DNA from 4 places in the Streptosporangium sp. CA-115845 genome. Region 2 is predicted to be linked to each of the others. Evidence: riboswitches for the same ligand, from Rfam matches in the RefSeq annotation. Region 2 holds a riboswitch; each other region holds the start of a gene.
The links. A riboswitch is a leader RNA that binds a small molecule or an ion and turns the genes downstream of it on or off. The one in region 2 is predicted to bind cyclic di-AMP.
Positions count from the first base shown of each region.

Region 1: linked by a shared signal. The riboswitch ahead of ACQP0P_RS29200 (CHAP domain-containing protein) and the one ahead of ACQP0P_RS39730 (C40 family peptidase) in region 2 are both predicted to bind cyclic di-AMP.
Region 3: linked by a shared signal. The riboswitch ahead of ACQP0P_RS15745 (C40 family peptidase) and the one ahead of ACQP0P_RS39730 (C40 family peptidase) in region 2 are both predicted to bind cyclic di-AMP.
Region 4: linked by a shared signal. The riboswitch ahead of ACQP0P_RS35420 (coiled-coil domain-containing protein) and the one ahead of ACQP0P_RS39730 (C40 family peptidase) in region 2 are both predicted to bind cyclic di-AMP.

Region 1 covers NZ_CP191988.1:5,984,492-5,988,504, forward strand. The annotation lists gene ACQP0P_RS29190 (hypothetical protein) at 1-163, opposite strand, end outside; gene ACQP0P_RS29195 (TetR/AcrR family transcriptional regulator) at 283-834, shown strand; cyclic di-AMP (ydaO/yuaA leader) riboswitch at 1,326-1,464, shown strand; gene ACQP0P_RS29200 (CHAP domain-containing protein) at 1,483-2,154, shown strand; gene ACQP0P_RS29205 (hypothetical protein) at 2,476-3,234, opposite strand; gene ACQP0P_RS29210 (branched-chain amino acid ABC transporter substrate-binding protein) at 3,256-4,013, opposite strand, start outside.
Region 2 covers NZ_CP191988.1:8,311,740-8,315,752, forward strand. The annotation lists gene ACQP0P_RS39720 (branched-chain amino acid aminotransferase) at 1-1,090, opposite strand, end outside; gene ACQP0P_RS39725 (3-isopropylmalate dehydrogenase) at 1,262-2,308, opposite strand; cyclic di-AMP (ydaO/yuaA leader) riboswitch at 2,450-2,681, shown strand; gene ACQP0P_RS39730 (C40 family peptidase) at 2,669-3,265, shown strand.
Region 3 covers NZ_CP191988.1:2,979,404-2,983,416, forward strand. The annotation lists gene ACQP0P_RS15735 (hypothetical protein) at 1-281, shown strand, start outside; gene ACQP0P_RS15740 (NlpC/P60 family protein) at 419-1,396, shown strand; cyclic di-AMP (ydaO/yuaA leader) riboswitch at 1,798-1,957, shown strand; gene ACQP0P_RS15745 (C40 family peptidase) at 2,169-2,591, shown strand; gene ACQP0P_RS15750 (hypothetical protein) at 2,752-3,627, shown strand; gene ACQP0P_RS15755 (M48 family metallopeptidase) at 3,839-4,013, shown strand, end outside.
Region 4 covers NZ_CP191988.1:7,452,236-7,456,248, reverse strand. The annotation lists gene ACQP0P_RS35425 (substrate-binding domain-containing protein) at 1-818, shown strand, start outside; gene ACQP0P_RS35420 (coiled-coil domain-containing protein) at 914-1,837, opposite strand; cyclic di-AMP (ydaO/yuaA leader) riboswitch at 1,892-2,028, opposite strand; gene galT (galactose-1-phosphate uridylyltransferase) at 2,101-3,180, opposite strand; gene ACQP0P_RS35410 (DeoR/GlpR family DNA-binding transcription regulator) at 3,177-3,977, opposite strand.

The sequences.
Region 1 (4,013 bases), 2.3 Mb from region 2:
CGGCGGTGAGCTCCAGGCCCGGCGGCAGGGTGAGGCGCCCGAGCTCGCGCCCTGTGGCGGCCAGGGGGCGGAGCCTCGCCCTGGGCACGAGGTGGCTGCGGGCACCGAGCAGCCCCGCGTGGTGGGCCTCCACGGCGCAGAGCATCTGCAGCGGGGATTCCACCCAGGCGATGGCCGAACCCTGATCCCGCGCGTGGTCTCGACCGTCCTCCACGCCGGGTGATGACCCGTTCACGACTGACCCAAGCTAACCCGGTGGCCTTAAGCGCCGGGGAACCACGGATGAACAGCCGCCCACGCGTGCTTGCGCTCGATCTTTACCGTAGTGTACGGAACCGCATCGATCAGATCGCCAGGCGGGCCAGCGCGAGCAAGGCCACGATCTACCGTCGCTGGGCGGGCAAGGAGGCGCTGGTCGTGGATCTGATCTGCAACCACCTTGAGATCGACGTCGTGCCGCCGCCCGACACCGGGTCGATGCGCGGGGACCTGATCGGGGTCGTGGACGGGTTCTGCCGGATCCTGGAACGGAAACAGGCGATGATCTTCGGCCTGCTTCCGGCGTTCCTCACCTCCCCCGAGCTGGCCTCCGCCCTGCGCGACAACGTGCCCCGCCCCGACATCACCGGCACCGTCCCGCTGCTGGAACGCGCCAGGGAGCGCGGCGAGCTGCCAGGGCCGGTGGACCCCGCGGAGCTCAGGAAGGCCACCGAGGCACTGGTGTGGTACCGGCTGCTCTTCACCGGTAAGCCACTGGACCGGGAGTTCGTCGAGGACACGGTCGACCGGTTCCTGCTCCCGCTGTTCCGCTCCTGGTCCGGCCAGGAGAGCTGAGGCCCACCCTGCCCCCGGCGGACCTCTGGGGCACCGAACCTCGTTCGGGTTTTCCGGAGGGCGGGACGCACCCGCTCCACACTTTTTACTATCGAATATTTGTCCCTCAAAAGCTGGGGTCCGACACCCTTCCGGCGAGCCTCACGATCATGCCATACCATCCCGGGTCAGGCGATCGACCGGCGGGTACCGCACAGCCGGATCGCCGAAGAGACAGGGGATCCCGCCCGCGACGAGGCCGCGCCCCCGCCCGCCGCGACCGGCCGGAGGACGGGTGCGCCCCACCTCCTTCCCAGGCCAAGCGACCCCCCGTCCTACCCCCGCGATTTGGACGTATCACCAAGTCAAGGCAATGTGCCCTACTTGTAATCGTCTGCCCGAGTGGCGTACGTTCGTCCCATTCGAGGCAAATGCCCGGGTCTGTATAGATCTAAGCATTGCCGTCACATTGCCCGACCGTGTTCCACCTGGGCGGAACCCTCCGCCCGCGGTGAGCACGGCCGCCGAATCCGCGAAGTCTGCGGAACCGGGGAACCACGTTCCTGGGGTGAATCAGCGCGTTCTCGCGCCGTAGGGCACTTCCCAGCCCGAACCCGTCAGCTAACCCGGTAGGCGGCATGGAAGCGAAGCAAGGAGTCGAACCCCGGTATGACCAAGCACCGCCTCATCCCCACCCTCAGCGCCCCCCGCGTGGCGAGCGCCCTCCTGGGCGCCTGTGTCGTCCTGGCGACCGGCTCCGTGGGCTCCGCGGCCCTGGCCGACAGCCACACCGCCCAGAACAGGCCCGCGAGTACCCCGCTCGAGGTCGCGGCCGAGAGACTGCCCAAGGTCTCCGCCGCACAGGTCCTGGACCTCGCCTCAAAGCAGATCGGCGTCCGTGAGAACTCCCAGGGCGGAGGGACCAAGTTCCACTCGTGGTACATGTCCTCCCCGCGCGCCCAGGAGACCGTCGCCCGTGACGGCGGCAGCATCCAGGGCTACGCCAACGCCCCCTGGTGCGCGATGTTCGTCTCCTGGGTCGGCGAGATGGCCGGCATCCGGCCCACGATGGGCTGGGACGCCTACACCGTCACCCACGCCAAGTGGTTCAAGGACAACCAGCACTGGGGTACCACCCCCACTCCCGGCGCCGTCGTCTACTTCGACTGGGCCGGCGGCAAGAACCTCAGCGGCATCGACCACGTCGGCTTCGTGAAGAAGGACAACGGAGACGGCACGATCACCACGATCGAGGGCAACACCGGCAACGGCAACGTCGAGCAGCGCATCCGGCCCACCTCGCAGGTCGTGGGCTACGGCTACCCGGTCTACGCCGGCTGATCCACCCGTCGTCCGCGCCATCCCCCGTGGTGTGGGTACCCGGCACCCCGCCGGCGAACGCGGGCCGGTCCGCACGCCCCCAGGGGCGCCGCTCGAACACGAGCGGCGCCCCTGACGCGTTCCCCCGGCCGCCTTTACGAACTCCTTCTTGACGACGATGCCTGTACGGCACACGACGCCGCGAGAGCGGTTCCGTCCACGTGGACGGACGGCCCAGCAGACCGCGTACGCCTCGCCAGGCGATCGATGCCGGGCTCGCGCTCGCTCCCGCCCCCCACCCGAACACCCCGCACCGTCGAAAGCCCTCGCCCTGTACGGCCGCTACCTGGCGATACCGGCAGGACGGCCGCCGCGCACCCACACGGTCGCCGCGCCTCCCGCTCCCGCTTCCGCGAGCAGCCGCTGCACCTCACCCGGATGGTAGAGGGTTACCGCCGGGACGCCGTGGACATTGTCCACGATCGGAGTGAGGCCGAGACGCCTGGCGGCGGCTGCCATCATCTCGGCCATCATGAACGTGCCGGTGTTCAGGTAGATCATGTTATGGCTGGGACCGAACCCGGCGACAAGAATGCCCATGCGCCACAAGGCGACGGCCGCGTCGGCGTGGGCGGCAGTGCCCGGGACGCGCGGATCGAATTGCCGCCGGGCGTCGCGCCACGCGTTGGTCAACGCCCGCAGGACCCTGCGGTGTAGCGTTCTGGGCACCTCGACGCGCACGGCCGGCGACCCCTTGAAGCCGGTGTCGCCGGCGTCGGCCTGGGTGACGATGGCCCAGGCCAGCCCTGACAGCAACCGGGCCATCCGGGCCGCCACCGCCTCGCTGCGCGTCTCCACGATGGGAAGATGGCGCGACGCCGTGGCGTGTGTCCCCTCGCCTGTGTTCCCGGTTCCGGTGGGGCGCAGATGTTGCCAGGCGAGCGCCGCCTCCAGCATGCCGTACTCGCCGATCGGAGCCTCCGCGAGGGCGCGGTGAATGGTGCCGCTCGCGTGGTCGAGGCATCCGGCGGACGGTGACCTCGTGAGGGGCGGCGACGCGGTCGGGCGGGAGATACGGTCGGCGATCGGAGTGCTCGTCATGATTTCTGATCTCCTGTGCGGTCAGTTTCCGGGGATCGGCCCGTCGGCAACGATCCGGCCGTCGCGGACGCGATAGGCCCACACCGTGACCGAGGATCTGGCAAGCTCGCCGTCACCGTTGAATCGGATCTTCGTAGTGATACCGGCGCCGGAGTATCCGTCGACGAACTCCTCCATCTCAGAGCGTCGCGTCCGGCCGGCGTCGATGCCCCGGAGGAAGACGGTGGCGGCGTCGTAGGCCTCCGCGCTGTTGGTGCCCGGGTCGCGGTCGAAACGGATCCGGTAGCGCCGGGCGAACCCGGGATCTTCCTCCGGCGGGCGGCACGGGCAGGTAAGAACCGCGCCCTCGGCGGCCTTGGCCCCCGCCGTGCGGACGAACCCGTCGTCCTTGACCGCGTCGCCCGAGACGAAGGCGGCGCTCACGCCCGCGTCGCGCAGCTCGCGCAGGAGCCGGCCGGCCTGGGTGTAGTAACCGCCGAAGAAGAGCACGTCGGGGGCGGCCGATTCGACCTCGGAGACCGCGCCGCGGAAGTCGACCAGATTCGGCTGGACCGAGGCGCTCTGCACCACCAGCGGGCCGAGTTCCTTCATGACCAGCTCGCTGAGGCCGCGCCCGTAGGGGCTCATGTCGTCGATGACGAAAACCTTCCGCGCGAGCAGCCTCTCCTTGATGTACCGGCCGACCGCCGGTCCCTGCGCGGCGTCGCTGCCCAGGATGCGATGGAACGTCGATCGCCCCCAGCGGCTGAGGCCGGGGTCGGTGGCCGCCGGGGTGATGG
Region 2 (4,013 bases):
AGATCTTGTGGACCCAGTTGTGCGGGTCCGGGCGGGAACCGTACTGGATGCCCACGAGTTCCTCACGGATCCGCCCGGTGACCGGCCCCTGGGTGCCGTCGCCGATCGTCCAGGCGCGGTCGGCGCCCTTGACCGAGCCGACCGGGGTGACGACCGCGGCGGTGCCGCAGGCGAAGACCTCGGTGAGCTCGCCCGACTCGCAGCCCCGCTGCCACTCCTCGATCGACAGCCGCCCCTCCTCCGCCCGCAGGCCGAGGTCGCCGGCCAGGGCGAGGATCGAGTCGCGGGTGATGCCCGGCAGCAGCGTACCGGTGAGCGCCGGGGTCAGCAGGCGGTCGCCGTAGACGAAGAACAGGTTCATCCCGCCCATCTCCTCGACGTAGCGGTGCTCGCCCGCGTCCAGCCAGACCACCTGGTCACAGCCCTGCTCGACGGCCTGGCGCTGGGCCACGAAGGCCGCCGCGTAGTTGCCGCCGCACTTGGCGAAGCCGGTGCCGCCGGGGGCCGCGCGGGTGTACTCGGTGGAGAGCCAGACGCTGACCGCCCGCCCGCCGCCGAAGTAGGCCGCCGCCGGAGAGGCGATCACCATGTACTTGTAGGTCCTGGAGGGGTAGTTGACCCCGAGCGCAGGCTGCGTGGCGATCATGAAAGGGCGCAGGTAGAGGCTGTGTCCGGGCGTGGTCGGCACCCACTCGCGGTCGGTCTGGACGAGCAGTTCCAGCGACTCGACGAACGTCTCCTCGGGCAACTCGGGCATGGCCATCCGCAGCGCGGAGGTGTTGAAGCGGGCGGCGTTGGCCTCCGGGCGGAACGTCACGATCGCGCCGTTCTGCTGGCGGTACGCCTTCATGCCCTCGAAGAGCTCCTGCGCGTAGTGGAAGACCGCGGTCGCGGGGTCGAGGCTGAGCGGGCCGTACGGCATGAGCCGGGCGTCGCGCCAGCCCTCGCCCTCGGTGTAGTCGATCGAGATCATGTGATCGGTGAAGACCTGGCCGAACCCCGGAGCCACCATTACCTGCTCGCGCTCGGCCGCGGTGCGAGCGTGGTCGGAGAGCTGCACGTCGAAGCTGAGCTTCTGAGCGGTGGTCATGACGCGGATCCTTATCTTGATGTCTGGCTTACCCTCGGGTCCATTCTGCGTTGGACCGGGTAACGGGAAACTACTGCATCCATGCCGAAAACCGGCAGTGCGCGGGAAACAAAACGCGCCCGGCGGCTCGTAGGAGCCGCCAGGCGCGTCAGGATCGAGGGGGCGGCTTCCTCAGCCGGCTACTCGTGCGGTGATGTCGTCACCGATCTCCTGGGTGGTCCGGCCGGCCCAGCCGGCCAGCCGCTCAAGCAGGTCGTCGGCGACGGCCTGCTCGACCCGGGCCGCCTCGCCGGCCAGCCCCAGGTGGTCCAGGAGCATGGCGACCGACAGGATGGTGGCGGTCGGGTCGGCCTTGCCCTGGCCCGCGATGTCGGGGGCGCTGCCGTGGACCGGCTCGAACATGCTCGGCGCGGTGCGGTCGGGGTTGACGTTGCCGCTGGCCGCCAGGCCGATGCCACCGGCGATCGCCGCGCCGATGTCGGTGAGGATGTCACCGAAGAGGTTGTCGGTGACGATCACGTCGAAGCGCTCCGGCTGGCTGACGAAGAACATCGAGGCCGCGTCGACGTGGCAGTAGTCGGTCTGAACCTCGGGGTACTCCACGCTGACCCGGTCGAACGTACGGGCCCAGAGGTCACCGGCGTAGGTGAGCACGTTGGTCTTGTGGACCAGCGTCAGCTTCTTGCGGGGGCGGGTCACCGCCTTCTCGAAGGCGTAGCGCACCACACGCTCGACACCGTAGGCGGTGTTCAGCGACTCCTGGGTGGCGATCTCGTGCGGCGTGCCGCGGCGCATGGCGCCTCCGGCACCGGCGTAGGGGCCCTCGGTGCCCTCCCGGATGACGATCATGTCGATGTCCTCGGGGCGGGCCTTGCCCAGCGGCGTCTCGACGCCGGGGAAGAGCTTGACCGGGCGGAGGTTCACATAGTGGTCGAGCTGGAAGCGGAGCTTGAGCAGCAGGTCGCGCTCCAGGATGCCCGGGGGCACGCTGGGGTCGCCGACCGCGCCGAGCAGGATCGCGTCGTATCCGCGTAGCTCGTCGAGCAGCGGGTCGGGCAGGGTCTCGCCGGTCTCGCGGTAGCGCTTGGCCCCGAGGTCGTACGTGGTGGTCTCCACCTTGGTGCCGACCGCTTCGAGGACCTTCAGACCCTCGGTGACGACCTCGGCTCCGATCCCGTCCCCGGGGATGACCGCCAGGCGAATGTTACGCGAATCCATGCAGGCACCTTACCTGTCCGTCTCGGTGATCGAACACCGGTCTCACTCTTCGGACGTGTCCGCGCGTCCGCCCATGTGATCACTTTGTCCTTTTTTGCTCCCTATTGACCGTTTCGTGAGGTTTCGTTATCGTCCTCCCCATTCACATTGATGCCTAATCCGTACGGACCATCCCCTTACCGGCCCGTACGGAGCCGGGGAACCACTTTTTCCGGAATCCACCGGGCCCCCCGGGAACCTCGCTCCGCCCCGGAGCGCGCTCCCGGCCGCCATCACGGGATTCCTTGGGGCGAATCGGCGTGCTCTCGCGCCGTAGGGCGGCCTCCACGCCCGAGCCCGACAGCTCACCCGGCCGGCCTTATGGAAGGAATCATCCTGTCCGGCAAGATGTACTCCCGTGTCCTGTCCATCCTCGTCTCAGGCGCCGCGGTGTTCGCGGCCTCGGCCATGGCGCCGACGGCGGCACTGGCCGCCTCCCCTCTCCCCTCCCCCGAAGCTCCCCCGCTCGGCACCGTCAGGCTGAAGGCCGCACTGAAGAGCGCGACCCCCAGGCCCGCCTGGCAGAAGGCCGTGAAGTGGGCGATGTCCAAGCGCGGCACGCCCTACGTCTGGGGTGGCACCGGCAACGGCGGTTTCGACTGCTCAGGCCTGATGCTCCGCGCCTACGGCGCCGCCGGGATCAAGCTGCCCCGCGTCACCAACGACCAGTACGCCGCCTTCTCCAAGAAGATCGCCTGGAAGGACCTCAAGGCCGGTGACCTGGCCTTCTTCAGCGGCCTCGGCCATGTCGGCATGATCACCAGACCCGGTTACATGGTCCACGCCCCGCGGAGCGGCGACGTGGTCAAGGAGGAGAAGCTCAGCGCCTGGCGCCGGTCCTCCTTCGTCGGCGCGGTGCGCCCCGATCCGCAGGGGGTCAAGCTGACCGAGCAGATCGAGATCGCGACCGGCGGATGAGACACGCCGGCTGATCGGCCGCGGGAACCCCGCCGGCACCGGGAACGGGTTCAGCGGATGGGAGAACCACCGTTGTCCCGGCGGTCCAGGGCGGTCTGGAGCGCCTCGGCGGCCTCGTCCTTGACCTCTTCCGCGTGGTTCCAGGGATACATGTCGTACATGGCGAATCTCGTCTCGGTCGCATGCGAGCAGGGGCAGTGGTCGAGACTCCGATCAGGGCTCCGACCAGGCCTGGTGTCACGGGTCCGGATCACGGACCGGCGATCTGGGGCGTGGCGCCGGAGAATTGCCGGCCCACCCCTGTCAGGCCCCGTCGCGGCAGGCTTGGACCTGGCGCACTTCATCTCAGGCTACCTGGCGGCCGGAACGCCGTCTCGCCCGGCGTACACACTTCTCACATACCGAGACGAAAGGTGGCCGCCGCCCCACGGTGCGGGGCGGCGGCCACCTCGGTGGATCCTTTGCCTACCGGGCCTAGGAGGCTGGTGTTAAACGGCCGCTTAGCGATCATGGTGGAGCGTCACACCCACAGAGCGTCCGTTCCGGAGGCAGATTCGGCCTCCAAGTGGAGTGTGTGCTCCCGATCCTCACCGTTTTTGACGGCTTGGTGGAGGGACCAAGATTACTTCGCGCGAAAAACACCAGCCTCCTAGGCCCTGTCCCTTGGATCTTTTGCCCACTACGGCCAGGCGGCGCCTCGCCGCGTTGTCGTCGGTCACCGCAGCACGGCTGCGGCTCCCTCCTCCGC
Region 3 (4,013 bases), 4.7 Mb from region 2:
CCACCTGTGGTTCCAACACCAACGCGGGCTCCACCTACCGTTACGTCTCCTCGCGCCTGACCGGGCTCGGAGACGAGGCGCTGAGGATCTCCGGGCAGGTCTACTACGGCGGGAAGGCCGGCGTGGGCGGTGAGCGCGGCGTGCTGGTCAGGAAGGGCAACGCGGTCCTGGTCTACCTCTGGGGCGGCGAGTACTCCAAGCCGGCGAAGAGCGACTGGACCAGGCAGCTGAGCGACGCCAGGAAGATGACCGCGAAGATCTGCGATATCGCCGCCTGCTGACGCTCCCCCGGGAGACCGGGACTGCTACCTGCAGCTATAGGGCTGAACACAGGAAAAGGTGATCTAAACCTTACTTGTTCTGTACTATTCGCCGCAGGTCTGTGCAGTCTGGAGGCGTTGACGTGACCGTGGCGGGTATGCCGGTTGGACTCATGCGGATACCGGTGGCGGCCGGGCTCGCCCTCGCGCTGCTGATGGTGCCGGTGAGCGGGGCCTCCGCGGAGCCGAAGCCGACACTCGCCCAGGCCAAGAAGAAACTGGAGAAGCTCAACGAGCAGGCCGACCAGATCGTCGAGAAGTACAACCAGGCCTCGGAGAAGTGGAAGCGGGCCAGGAAGAAGTACGCGACGCTGAACGGCGAGCTCGCCCGGCAGAGCGAGCAGGTCGCCGGGCTGCGCAAGGAGCTCGTCGCGATGGCGGTCAGCACCTACCAGTTCGGCGCGGTCAACAGCTGGGAAGGCATGATCTACCAGGCCGACCCCGGCGCGCTGCTGAGCGGCCTGGCCTCGGTCGACCAGATGTCGGCTTCCCGGGCCCAGTCGCTGAGCGCCTTCGACGAGGCCACCAAGGCGCTGCGGCTCAACAGGAATCTGGCCAAGGGCGCGCTGAGCGAGGCCGACGAGACGCGCGACGAACTGGCCAGGGAGAAGGCCAAGGCCGACAAGATGGTCAGGGCTCAGACGAAGCTCCTGCGCGAACTCAACGTTTTCAAGACGGGCAACCCCGAGAGCACCGGGATCCAGTACAGCGGCCCCGCCTCGGGCAACGCCCGCGCCGCCCTGCAGTTCGCCTTCGCGCAGGTCGGCAAGCCCTACCAGTACGGCGGCACGGGGCCCGGCGGCTGGGACTGCTCGGGCCTCCTCCAGGCCGCCTGGCGCAGGGGGGGAGTCAGCCTCCCCCGTACCACCTGGGAGCAGTGGAGCTGGGGCACCAGCCGCAAGGTCTCGCTGAACGACCTCCAGCCGGGCGACCTCATCTTCAGTGAGGGCCTGGGCCACGTCAGCATGTACGCGGGCAATGGCCAGATCGTGCACGCCCCGCAGACCGGCGACGTCGTCAAGGTCGTCCCGCTCTCGGCCTACGGCCGTCGCCTCGTCGGAGCCGTCCGCCCCTGAGGAGCGGAGGCCCGCCCTCCGGTGGTAAAACCTGGTGCGCCGTCGGCGACGGCGCTGATCCGTGCTCCGCGGCGGGAGAGGGCACCCTCGCGGCTTCAACCATGAATTACGGCAAATGTGATGAACATTACAGAAATTGCGATTTGTCGGGTGTGATTCCGAGGGTGTGACGAGGATCATATCTTAATAGCATAAATGGCCATTAAGCAGGGGTAACGGGAAGATCACGAAGGCTTATTGATCTTCTTGTTTGGCGAATGCTTTGCCGAAGGTTGGAGATCGGGGTAACTTCTGGCCTCGCGACGTGCAAGCCATGCCGTCGCGGTGAATGTCGGTCTTCGGGCCGGTGTCCCTATAGAAATCCAGCCGGCCGCCGTTCCCCTGCCGGGGACGGACCTCATCACGGCGGCCCGCCGAATCCATGCAGCCAGGAGGCATGGAACCGGGGACCCAAAAGGCCCGATACAGCGTGGCCGGGGGTGAATCAGCGCATTTGCGCCGTAGGGCATCTTCCAAGCCCGAACCCGTCAGCTAACCCGGTAGGCATCAGTGGAAGCACCAAGGAGAAATCCTGTCTACCACCCCGTGTAACACCCGTCTGTCGCGCCTTTTCCGCCTTTCCCTCGGCGGCATCGCCCTCACCCTGACCGCCTCAGCCGGAGCGGTCACCCTGGGGTCGACGGCGGCGAGGGCGACGACGGACAGTACCCCTGAGATCCTGGTCAACACCGCGGCCGGAGTCTCCGAGCAGGCCGAGGGCACGAAGAGAACCGTGCACAAGGCCAAGGCCGATACCAAGGTCAAGACCAGGATGAGCAGGGCGGCCCTGCAGAAGGTCCGGGCTCGCAAGGCCGTCTCGGCGGCCAGGCGGCAGGTCGGCGATCCGTACCGGTGGGGTGCCTCCGGTCCCGGCGCGTTCGACTGCTCGGGGCTCGTCAAATACGCCTGGCGCAAGGCGGGCGTGTCCATCCCCCGGATCACGCACAGCCAGTTCCGGGCGATCAGGAAGAAGGTCTCGTGGAGCCACCTGCGCCCCGGTGACCTGATGTTCTTCAGTGGAAAGGGCCACGTCGGCATGTACGTCGGCAAGGGCAGGATGGTCCACTCGCCGAGCAGCGGCAAGACGGTCCGGATCGTGAAGCTGGAGGGGTACTACAGGTCCTCCTTCGCCGGAGCGGTCCGGCCCGGAGCCTGAGCCCGGGCAGGGACGCCGGCCCCGTTCCTCACATGTGCGGGGACGGGGCCGCTCCGTTTCCGGCGGAGGCCGCGAGCGCGTGGCCGGCGGCCCGGGCCGGTGCGGATCCACGCTTCCGGCAAGGAACGTCACGATGCCGGTCGAGTAGCATCGACTCGTTATGTCCGTCCCGAAGGGGCGCCGCACCGTGCTCGCCGGGATGCTGGCGCTGATGAGCGTGGGCCCGTCGGCCGGGACGGGACCTCTCCTGGCCGGAGCCGGGCCGCTCCCGCGCACTCCCCGAGAGCTCCCCGACCACCCCCTGCCGCACGACCCTCGCCGCGACGCCGGAGAACTCCCCGCCGGCCTTCGCGACCTGTGGCCCGGTGCCGCCGTCGTCGTCCGGGGCGAGCACTCCCTCGTGATCGGCCACCACGTCGCGCCCGCCGTCCTGCGGGACCTGGCCGCCGGGGCCGACCGGGCCCGCCGCGCGGTCGCGGCGATCTGGGGGCCGGTCCGAGCGGTGATCCTGTTCCCCGCCACCGATGCCGAGGCCGCGGCACTCGCCGGAGCGGAGAGCACCCGGGGCCTGGCCGCGATGGCGGCCGCGGACCGGGTGATCGTCCTGCCCTCGGGCTACGCGAGGCTCAGCACGACCGGCAGGGACGTGGTGATCACGCACGAGCTCGTGCACGTGGCCACCGGCGCGACCCGTGGCGGCCGGGTGCCGATGTGGCTGTCGGAGGGCTTCGCCGACTACGTGGGCTACCGCGATGCCGGGATCCCGGTGCGGACGGCCGCCGCCGAGCTGGTCGCCGAGGTACGCGCCGGAGTCCTGCCCGCCCGTCTCCCCGGTCCCGCCGACTTCGCCCCCGGCGCCCCGCGGCTCGCGCAGGCGTACGAGGAGGCCTGGCTCGCCTGCCGGTTCATCGCGGAGCGCTTCGGCGAGAAGGCCCTGGTGAGGCTCTACGGTGGCGATGTCACCGGCACGCTCGGCCTGTCGCCCGCCCAACTCACCGTGGCGTGGCGTGACTACCTCGGAAAGGAACTCGCCTGACATCCTTGTGTCCTTTCCCGGTCCAGGCCTCACCTGGCGGATCTCGCCGCGGCGAGGAGCGGTCGGCGGGTGCCTCGCAAGGCACGGGAGGGAGCCGCGGCGTGCCGCGGTGACCGGTGACGACTCGGCGAGGCGCCGTCCGGCCGACCGCGGCAGGCAGAAGATCCAAAGGACGGGGCCCAGGGTTCGGGCTCCACGCTGGAGGTGTTTGATGACGCTGAGCACGACGGACGCGCCCTCGGGGGTGCGGCCGGCGGGGTGGGCGCTGGCCGCGCTGGGGGTGGTCACGCTGGCGGTCGTGGCGTTCACCACGCCCTGGCAGGAGCTGCCCGAGGGGGCCCCGGCGGTCGTCCCCGATCCGGCCCGCGACTTCACGGCCGAGCAGA
Region 4 (4,013 bases), 860 kb from region 2:
ACGCGTACTCGACCGAGATCGTCCAGGGCGCCGTGCAGGCCGGGGCCGAGGTCGACGCGGCGATCGTGGTGAGCATCCGGACGAACGCCGACCGCGCCGGAGCCTGGGCGCGCGGCCTGGTCACGGCCGGACGACGGGCCCTGATCGCCATCACCAGCGAGTTGACCGCCGGGCAGCTCGCCGCCCTGTCCCGGGTGCGGTTGCCACTGGTCGTGATCGACCCGCTGAACCTGCCGCAGACCAGGGGGGTCACCAGCGTCGGTTCGACGAACTTCGCCGGGGGCCTGGCCGCGACGCAGCACCTGCTCACGCTCGGGCATCGGCGCATCGCCTACCTCGGCGGCCCGGCCACCGCCGCCTGCAACCAGGCCCGGCTGCACGGCTACCGCGCCGCCATGGAGGCCGCGGGCGCTTCGATTCCGCCGGGTTACGTACGGGCGGGGCACTTCCGCTACCAGGAGGGTGTGACGGGCGGCGCGGCCCTGTTCGACCTGCCTGAGGTCCCCACTGCCATCTTCACCGGCTGCGACGACATCGCGCTCGGCGTGCTGGAGGCGGCCAGGGCGCGAGGGTTGCGCGTGCCCGAGGATCTCAGCATCGTCGGCTTCGACGACACCCAGGTCGCCTGCATGGCCTCGCCCCCGCTGACCACCGTACGCCAGCCGCTGCGCGAGATAGGCGGCGTCGCGGTACGCACGGCCCTGCGCCTGGCGGCAGGCGAACGAGTCGACTCCCACCACGTCGAACTCGCCACCGAACTGGTGGTACGCGGTTCCACCGCCCCCGTCCCACCCGAGGGCTCCACCGGCCGCAACTGACCCGCTTACGGCCGCCCACCGGGGTACCGACGCCGTCCAACACAGTGGCGCGTTGTCAACACGGGGCCGCCCAGACCTGTTGTCAGCCCGGTGGATCAGTACATCGAGATGTGCGGGTGGTCGTAGTGGTTGGCGGTGATGCCGCCGCGGTTGGACATGGTTCTCCAGCCGGAGCCGTGGTTGATGCGCTGGCGCCAGATCACGTACTTCACTCCGAGCTTGGCCTTGTTCTTGATGGCCCAGGCGGCGATCTCGTCGCCGAGCGCGAGGTTGGCGGCTGAGGGCATCGTGCCGCCGGTACTCATCATGAAGTCGCAGGCGCGGCCGAGGGGGTGCTCGCCGCCGTCGTTCGCGGACCGGTAGCAGCCGACGGCGTACGGGAGGTCGAAGCGTCTCCTGACGGCCTCACGCATGATCCGGGTCCGGTCGGTGATGTTGTCGGCGCCGGTGGGGAGTTGCGGGGCCCAGCTGCCGTCGGCGCGGCGCCCGGAGCCGACGGGGGCGAGCCGGTCGAGTCTGTTCTTGATCTCCTTGATCACATCTTCGGCCTCATCGCGCTGGGCCTGCAGATCCTTGGCCTCCTCGATGATGTCGTCGGTGAGCCTGGCGGCCGTCTCGGTCGCCCTCTTCCTACGTTCGAAGCTCTCGGCGAAGCCCTGCAGGTGCGCGCTCTGCTGGGCGGTGAGCTGCTCCATCACCGCGGCTCCCCCCATGTCGTCGGCGAACAGCAGCGCGGGCAGGCCTCCGATGCTGCTCTGGTAGCGGAGCTGGACTATGGAGTCGACCTGCTTTTCCGCCCTGGCGTAGAGGTCGGAGGCCCTGGCCAGGTTCTGCTTGGCGACGGCCTCGGCCTTCTGTGCCTTCTTGAGGGACTCGCGCTTGGCCGCGTATGCCTCGATCAGCCCGTCGACCTTCTTGCCGAGCTTGGCCAGCTCGGCGCGGAGCTTGGCCTCGGTCGGCTTGGGCTCCGCGCTTCCCGCGGTGGGGGCACCGAGGGTGAACGTGGCGATCAGGCTCAAACAAAGGGCCAGAGTCGCATGCCGACGGAACGTGGGGGACGGGGCCGCCACGAACTCTCCTCTCCTTCCGCCTACCGGGTTAGCTGACGGGTTCGGGCTGGAGAACGCCCTTCCACCGAAGTGGTTTCACCCCAGGTGCGGTGGTTCCCCGGCTCCCGGGCGATGCGCCTGGGATTAGGCATATCGGCTGTTGCAGCCGATGTGGGAAGGATAGTAGTGGTAAACACAGAGTCACGCGACTTCAAGACGAGACCAATTGGTGATTAGTTCGTGACAACAGAGCGCAGAAGGTGTGCTGTCTCCTCGGGCAGCACGTCGTTCACGAAGGCACCCATGGCCGACTCGGAGCCGGCGAGATATTTCAGCTTGTTCGGCGCGCGGCGGATGCTGAACAGCTCCATGTGCGCGTACGACAGGTCGCGACCGGTGTTGACCGGCGCCTGGTGCCAGGCCGCGATGTAGGGCATCGGCACGCCGAACAGCCCGTCGAGGCGGCGGAGCACGTCGGTGTAGAGCGGTCCGAACGCCGCGCGCTCCGCGGGCTCCAGCCCGACCAGGTCGGGGACCTGCCGGTGGGGGTAGAGGTGGACCTCCACCGGCCAGCGCGCCGCGGCCGGGACGAACGCCGTCCAGTGCTCGTTCGAGGCCACCACCCGGACCCCGGCCTCCCGCTCCGCGGCGAGCACGTCGGCGAACAGGTTGCCGCCGGTCCGCTCCCGGTGGCGCCCGGCCGCCCCGAGGGTCAGCTTGGTGCGCGGGGTCACGTAGGGGTACGCGTAGATCTGGCCGTGCGGGTGGGCCAGGGTGATGCCGATCTCGGCTCCCCGGTTCTCGAAACAGAACACCTGCTCCACACCCGGCATCGCCGACAACTCCGCCGTACGGTCGATCCAGGCCTCCATGACCAGCTCCACCTGCTCGGGGGGGAGCAGCGCGAATGAGGAGTCGTGCTCGGAGGTGAAGCAGACCACCTCGCAGCGGCCGATCCCAGGGCGGACCTCGCTCAACCCGCCGACCTGCTGATAGTCGCCCAGATAGGTGGAGAACGAGGGGAACCTGTTCTCGAAGACCGCCACGTCGTAGGCCGCGGAGGGGATCTCGGTGAGGTTGCCGGAGGTGGAAGGGCAGAGCGGGCACTCGCTGGCCGGAGGCAGGAAGGTGCGGCCCTGGCGGTGTCCGGCCACCGCGATCCACTCCTCGGTCAGCGGGTCGTAACGCAACTCGGAGGCGGTGGGGCGGGGCGGCAGGTCGCGTCCGTCGACCGCTCCGCGGTCGGCGTCGTCGTGGCGGTCGAAGTAGAACAGCTCCCGGCCGTCGGCCAGGTGGGTGATCGTACGCTTCATCGGCCGACGCTCTCGCTCTCCTGCTGTGGCTCTGTGATGATCAGCTCTCCCACCGAGGCGGCGAGCTCCTCGCGGGCCTCCTCGGTCAGGCCGGAGTCGGTGACCACGATGTGGGCCTGGGCCAGCTCGGCGATCGTGCTGATGCCGACCGTGCCCCACTTGGTGTGGTCGGCGAGCACCACCAGGCGGTGTGCGGAGGCGACCAGCTCGCGGTTGGTCTCGGCCTCCAGCAGGTTGGGTGTGGTGAACCCGGCTCGGGCGCTCATCCCGTGCACGCCGAGGAAGAGGGTGTCGACGTGGAGTCCCCGGATCGCCGTGACCGCGATCGGGCCGACCAGCGCGTCGGAGGGGGTGCGGACCCCGCCGGTGAGCACGACCGTGCGGTCGGCCCTGGGGGAGCGGTGGAAGACGTCGGCGATCCGAATCGAGTTGGTGATCACGGTCAGCTCGGGCACGTCGGTCACGTGGTGGGCGAGCGTCCAGGTCGTGGTTCCCGCGGAGAGTGCGATGGCGGTGGCGGGCCGGACGAGCAGGGCGGCCTGCTGGGCGATCGTCTCCTTCTCCGCCTGCTGGCGCGCCGACTTGGCGGCGAAGCCCGGTTCCTCGGTCGAACCGGACCCGGTGACGGTGGCGCCACCGTGGACCTTCTCCACCAGCCCGCGCTCGGAGAGCACCTCAAGGTCGCGCCGGATCGTCATGTCGGACACGCCGAGCTCCCGGACGAGATCGGCGACCCTGACCCCGCCCCTGCTCCGCACCCTCTCCAGGATCGCCTGCTGCCGCTGCTGGGCGAGCATTGACTCACTCCCTTTAATCCACCAGATTCCACCAAA